Regions from separate parts of the Peribacillus sp. N1 genome, predicted to be linked through region 2. Evidence: a T-box and tRNA genes for the amino acid it is inferred to sense, from the RefSeq annotation. Region 2 holds a T-box; the other holds one or more tRNA genes.
What was found. A T-box is a leader RNA that pairs with one kind of tRNA and senses whether it is charged. The one in region 2 lies ahead of ACYP5M_RS09595 (valine--tRNA ligase), so its partner is inferred to be a tRNA-Val.
Positions count from the first base shown of each region.

Region 1: it has a tRNA-Val gene. The T-box ahead of ACYP5M_RS09595 (valine--tRNA ligase) is inferred to sense a tRNA for this amino acid. The anticodon was not compared.

Region 1 is NZ_BAAHZO010000005.1:9,699-13,121, reverse strand. It holds gene ACYP5M_RS18530 (YjcG family protein) at 1-93, opposite strand, end outside; gene ACYP5M_RS18525 (alpha/beta hydrolase) at 174-896, opposite strand; gene ACYP5M_RS18520 (phosphatidylglycerophosphatase A family protein) at 1,088-1,645, shown strand; gene ACYP5M_RS18515 (hypothetical protein) at 1,663-1,884, opposite strand; tRNA gene ACYP5M_RS18510 (tRNA-Val) at 2,096-2,167, shown strand; gene ACYP5M_RS18505 (hypothetical protein) at 2,381-2,608, shown strand; gene ACYP5M_RS18500 (hypothetical protein) at 2,852-3,268, shown strand.
Region 2 is NZ_BAAHZO010000002.1:236,036-239,458, forward strand. It holds gene ACYP5M_RS09595 (valine--tRNA ligase) at 1-2,063, opposite strand, end outside; T-box leader at 2,107-2,334, opposite strand; gene ACYP5M_RS09600 (hypothetical protein) at 2,561-2,752, shown strand; gene ysxE (spore coat protein YsxE) at 2,809-3,423, opposite strand, start outside.

The sequences.
Region 1 (3,423 bases), on a different contig from region 2:
TATGAAAGCATATTTCGTATCATACCGTTTGCGATAGGAGTTAGCTAAATCTTGAAGTTTTTTTGAAGGGAAAATTGCAACACCATATTTCATAAATAATACCTCCTGATATTTTTTTATTGTTGTATTATAGTTGGCCATGCTTTTCTTTAACCCTTCACAAAAGGAGAGGGTTAGAACATTTCCAATAGTGCTCGTTTTAAATCTGCCTGCCAGTATTTCCAGGTATGATTACCTTCAAATTCTTCATAGAAGTAAGGAAATCCTTTTTGATTTATTAATTTATGCAATTCCCTGTTGGGCTCTATGAAGTTTGCCTTCTTGCCATCCGTCGTCGGAACATCCGTTTCCCCAGTCCCGATCACATGGTAAAGTTCGAGAAGATGCGGATCCTCAAAATTACGTACAGCATCCATTACTGCCTCATTGGCAAGTGGCGACTGCATGATGCATTTCCCAAATGTATGCGGATACTTTAGTGCGGCCAATAAAGAAACTGTACCGCCAAGAGAGTCACCGATCAAAGTTCGACCATGTCCCATTTGATAGGTAGGGAATTCATCATCTAAAAACGGGACAAGTTCATGGGCAAGAAAACGTATGTATGCAATGTGCTGTTCCCCGTCGGGATGATATTTGCGCCTGCGGTCAAAGCGGTCTTTATAGGGAATGCCGACAATGATGATATTCTCAATCTCATCGTTCCCTAACAGTTCATCTGCTACCCGACCAATTCGACCCATTTGAAAATAATCACGGCCATCCTGAGCAATCACAAGCGAATATTTATACAGTGGCGAAAAATTAGCAGGTAAGTAAACAAGCAGTTCCAATTCTTCTGCTAAAGCTTCGCTTTTAAACATGTACTCTTTAATTGTGCCTTTGCGTAAACTCATTCTCCCGCACCTCATGATAAATAATAATGAAAAACAACTTACTTGATTATTTTAGCATAGCCTAGCGACTTTTTCCCGTGACAAGATTTTAGAATAGAAAATTTTCATTGTATTTTCTAAAAATTTGAATAATAAGGTGCTATAATAAAAGGATATAGAAAAATAATACAATAAAAAAGGTGGCGAATAAAATGGCAGATGTACAAGTACACAGCAGGGAAGTAACGAAGGCGGCTAAACGAACATTATTAGAGCGTGGTGTCAGTGTGGAGGCAATTGCAAAAATCGTTTATGAATTGCAGTTCCCGTATAAAGCTGATCTAAAGCTGGAGGAATGCATCCACAGCGTTGAGCGTGTCCTGTTGAAAAGGGAAATTCAACATGCCATTTTAGTCGGTGTGGAGCTGGATAAACTGGCCGAGCAAAAAAAACTATCAGAACCCCTGCAATCGATTGTTGAGTCTGATGAAGGGCTATTCGGAGTGGATGAAACGATTGCCTTTGGTGCAGTGCTCGGTTACGGAAGCATTGCTGTAACGACCTTTGGCCATTTGGATAAAAATAAAATAGGCGTCATACACGAACTTGATAAGAAGCAAGAAGGAATCGTGCATACCTTCCTGGATGATATCGTTGCTAGCATTGCCGCGAGTGCCGCCTCAAGGTTAGCTCACCGTCTGAGAGATGAAGAAGAATCGTTAACCGAACAGGAAAAGGACATCCAGGAAGAAGAAGAGTTAATCGGTTGAACCTTGATTAACAATCTTCAGCCAGACCTATCAAACCTAGCCTTAATGAGGCGGGCAGAAAGGATATTGGCCACTTTAAATGTCCGTTTTGTCTGCCTTAGAAAACAGAATGCGTGAATATGGCCTGGATAAATTTCAAGCACCTGTATTTTCCGCTGCGTGATCTTACCTTGTTCGGAGAGATAAATTATCTCCAATGGAGCATTTCCTTCCATATGTTTACGAAGTATATATTTCATTCCCTGTCACTCCTTTGCTGACTTGCTTGCTATCATTATATGCGAACGTACGTTTTATATGCAAGTGAAAAGGGAATGTTCGTTCGTGTTTTGCGGAGTGGGGAAATAAAATAAGAAAAAATTAAAACTTTTTTAATATAATGCGTTGACTTTTTAACAAAAAAACTTATAATAAATTATGTACTTAAGTAACCAGTCAGTCATTACATACGACTTGTTAGCTCAGTGGGAGAGCACTTCCTTGACAGGGAAGGGGTCGTGGGTTCGAATCCCTCACAGGTCATCAACTACCAAAGGCTCAAATCCTTGATATAACAGGGATTTGGGCCTTTTTTTATTTTTAAATATAGTTCATTTTGTATTATTTACTCAATTGGTGGCGGATAGAGAAGGATTAAAACGCATTACAGGACAATTATTTGTAATAATTAATATTTCAAGGAACTGTAGGTAAAGCCTTTTGCTTATTCAGCTCACGATGGATGTTAAAAATAAGATGACGCATGAAGACTATGCAAAATATCGGCAAACGATGAAAGACTTCAGAGATAAATTTTCATCTCACAGAAAGTGTGGTTACAACGAACCTGTCCCCTACTTTGATATTGCGCTTAATGTAGCACTTCATTACGTTTCTTGGCTTGAAAAGTATAATACAATCCCTTCACTTGAAATGATGGTAGAAGAATTACAACCAATGATAGAAAGTTTTAAAGTGAAATAAATAGAAGGAGGAAGGTATAGAAGAGTAATTAAAAGTAAAATTCCTTTCCAATTAAGGGTTCTATTAGGGGATTAATCATACTTCTCGTATGACTTACCCTCCACTTTAGTATTATATGGTAAATATTTCCTGGTTTTAACTGTGTGATTTTAATATCTCAACAGTTTATCATATTGATAAATGAAGAATAACTTAATCTACTACTATAATGAAGTAAGTCTTTAAAAGGGAAGTGATAGTTAAATGCTTTATATAAGCGATATCGAAAAGATAATTAATAACACATTAAATGAGCACAATTTGGATATTATTTATGAATTTGACAATAATCTAAGTGCACCTATGAGTTATAACGTATCGACCAATACTATAAAATTCAATTACCTTCAAGTTAACGGTTATAAAGGGAAAATTAGAATTAAAGAGACAGAGGAAGACTTTGTTAAAATTATTCTTTATCGTATGATTGGTTATTATTTAGATTTTAAGAAAAACAAACATGATTTAAGGATTTTAATGTATGGTCACGAAGAAGAAAAAGAAAAGCTAAAATCTGAAATAGAAACTAATGCTTGGGATTATGGGAGAACATTAATACCTGAACAACTATTGGAGTCATATGATAAAGTTCGTGAATTAGATAAAATGCTAATAAATTAATGTACTCTAAGAAAATGGTGCAGAAATGGATAAACCTTCTTCCTCTGAATGAGGAAAATTGCAGTTTTCCTCGTTATATCATGGCATACTTTTCAACTACACTCGTTATGTTAATAAAATAAAACATTCCTCCTATATCTATTTCTTATTTCAAT
Region 2 (3,423 bases):
GGGTGTAACAATCTCATCGTGTTATCCAGTACATAAGCCAAGATCGAGCGCGTCGTTTTCTTCGCTGCTTCGTCTTCGCCATATAGCGGAAGCTTCGCCATTTCAATATACCAGTCACAGAAGTCATCCCAAATGAAGTTGTATAGCACACGGCCCACTTCACCAAACTCATAACGGTCCGCAAGTCTGGTTACGTTGGAAATCGTTTCATTCAAGCGCGTCAAGATCCATTTATCGGCTACAGACTTCTCACCGCTTAAATCGATTTCGTCATAAGTCATGCCATTCATGTTCATCAAAGCAAAACGGGATGCGTTCCAAATCTTATTGGAGAAGTTCCAGACCGCTTCCACTTTTTCCGTGCTGTAACGAAGATCCTGTCCTGGCGAGCTGCCAGTGGACAAGAAGTAACGCAGTGAATCGGCACCGTATTGATCGATGACATCCATCGGATCGACACCATTGCCAAGCGATTTACTCATCTTGCGCCCCTGTTCGTCACGAACGAGTCCGTGGATCAGCACATCTTCAAATGGTCGTTCACCCGTGAACTCAAGAGCTTGGAAAATCATCCGTGATACCCAGAAGAATATGATATCATAGCCTGTCACAAGTGCCCCGGTTGGATAGTAACGTTGGAAATCGATACTGTCCTTGTCAGGCCAGCCCATAGTCGAGAACGGCCATAATGCCGAGCTGAACCATGTATCCAGAACATCCGTATCTTGTTCCCAGTTTTCAGCGTCCGCAGGCTCTTCGTGACCTACATACACTTCACCTGTTTCTTTATGGTACCAGGCTGGAATGCGGTGACCCCACCAAAGCTGACGGGAAATGCACCAGTCACGGATATTTTCCATCCAATGCAGGTACGTCTTTTCGAAACGATCCGGTACGAAATGAACTTTTTCCTCATCGGATCCTTTTTGAAGCTCAACGGATGCATCAGCCAGCGGCTGCATTTTAACGAACCATTGCGTCGAAAGATATGGTTCAACAACAGCACCGCTTCTCTCTGAATGTCCAACTGAGTGAAGGTGATCTTCGATTTTGAAGAGTACTCCTTCTTCCTGAAGGTCTTTGACGATTTGTTTCCGGCATTCAAACCGGTCCATGCCTTCATATTTACCAGCCTTTTCATTCATCGAGCCATCTTCATGCATGACAAGGATGCGCTCCAAATCGTGACGGTTCCCGATTTCGAAATCATTCGGGTCATGAGCCGGAGTAATTTTGACCGCGCCTGAACCGAATTCCATATCGACATAATCATCACCGACAATCGGAATTTCCCGGCCTGTAATTGGCAATCGGACCATTTTGCCGATCAAGTGTTTATAACGGTCATCTTCAGGATGTACAGCAACAGCAGTATCACCAAGCATCGTTTCTGGACGGGTGGTGGCAATTTCGATTTCACCTGATCCGTCAACCAACGGATATTTCATATGGTAAAATGCGCCCTGCACATCTTTGTAAATAACCTCGATATCGGATAAAGCCGTTTTCGTCGATGGATCCCAGTTGATGATGTATTCGCCGCGATAAATCAAGCCCTTGTTATAAAGCGAAACGAACACTTCGCGCACAGCTTTTGAAAGCCCCTCATCAAGAGTGAAGCGTTCACGTGTATAATCAAGTCCAAGACCCAGCTTTGACCATTGTTCACGGATATGGCTCGCATATTCCTCTTTCCATTTCCATGTCTCTTCTACGAATTTTTCACGTCCAAGGTCATAACGGCTCACGCCTTCCGCACGAAGTTTCTGTTCTACTTTCGCTTGAGTGGCGATACCGGCATGGTCCATGCCCGGCAACCATAAAACATCATAGCCCTGCATTCTTTTCATGCGTGTCAAAATATCTTGAAGTGTCGTATCCCAAGCGTGACCAAGATGAAGCTTACCTGTCACGTTAGGCGGCGGGATGACAATCGTGTATGGTTCTTTTTTATCGTCACCCGTCGTTTCGAAAAACTTTCCATCAAGCCACCATTTGTAGCGGCCTTTCTCTATCGTCTGCGGATCATATTTAGTCGGCATAGAAATTTGGTTCTCTTCCATATCATTTCCTCCTTTTTAGGCATAAAAAAAACTTCCATCATCACAAAAGGACGAAGGAAGTTGTTCGCGGTGCCACCTTTTTTCCGAAAAAGAAAAAAACTCTTTCGGCTCTCAAATCGGATAACGGCTCTTCACCGGCCTTCGCTACTAAGAGGTTCACGAAGACTGCTCGCGGACGACTTCGGATGCTGCTTCCTGGAAACCTCGCACCAATTTGGTTTCCTCTCTGAAAAGTGCATATCATCTTACTATTTCCGGTCTTTGCATTGATTTATATTCATATGTAAATTCATTGAATGCATATAGTATATAGTACAAAAAATATGGGGCTCCAGTCAATCATCTTTTCGCTTACTTTCCCAGGAATCATCCCATTTGATACATTCAAGGTCGTTTTCTTTATTTTATCCTCCAGGAACAGTGAATGTGACGGCTTTATCACCTTTTCCACTGCCCACCCATAGAATATAAGAAGTCCTAAAAAGGAAGGTAATAATATGAAGCGAAGATATACTCCCTATACTTTACCGCCTTGGATGAAGAAATTCCGCGGTGTCTGCCAGCAGTTCATCGTCCCCTTTATCGTATTCCAAGGATTACGCACGTTGATTTTTCCGACTTTCTTCGATATGCTCCTGCTAATCGCATTTATTTTCCTGGCCATGTCTTTATATTTCGAATGGATATAATTATTCCCTTACAGCAAAAAAATATACATGACTGGAGATAATCCAATCATGTATATTTAGCTTGGAGGTGATTGTTCTTCTTTGGCAGCCTCGGCAGCAGCCTTTTTCTGCTGTTCGATCTCTTCGATTTTCATCACCATATATTCAATATTTTTCAGAAGCCAAAATTGCCGCTGCAGTTGAGTAACATTTTCAAGCTCTGAACGATGGACCCTGCCATCGGAATAACTCTTCACTAATTCCAAAGCTGATCCAGGGAATGCCAGATAACTTTGCATGAGCAGCAATTCTTCTTCCTTCAACGGAAAATAACGAAAATAGTTATATAGCCAGTCAACGCAGTCATTGCATTGGACAGGATAGGTCCTGGCCGATTTAACGAGAAATGGCAGTAAATCGAAATGCGGCGGAGCCGTATTCGAATTCTCAAAATTGATGAAGTAGCCATACCCCCGCTCATCATAAACGAAATGCTTCAAAGAAACCTTTCCGTGCGTGACCACGGTTCGCACCTTTTCACTATCCTTCGTTTTTTCATACCAGGTTTCAAACTTCTTGATCGAGTACTTCAGCGCCTGTGAAATATCAGTGTAGAAAGAACAAACCGTCATTTCGAATGGAGACATATACCACTTCTTTTCACAGCTGACAATATACTCATCCATAAAGTC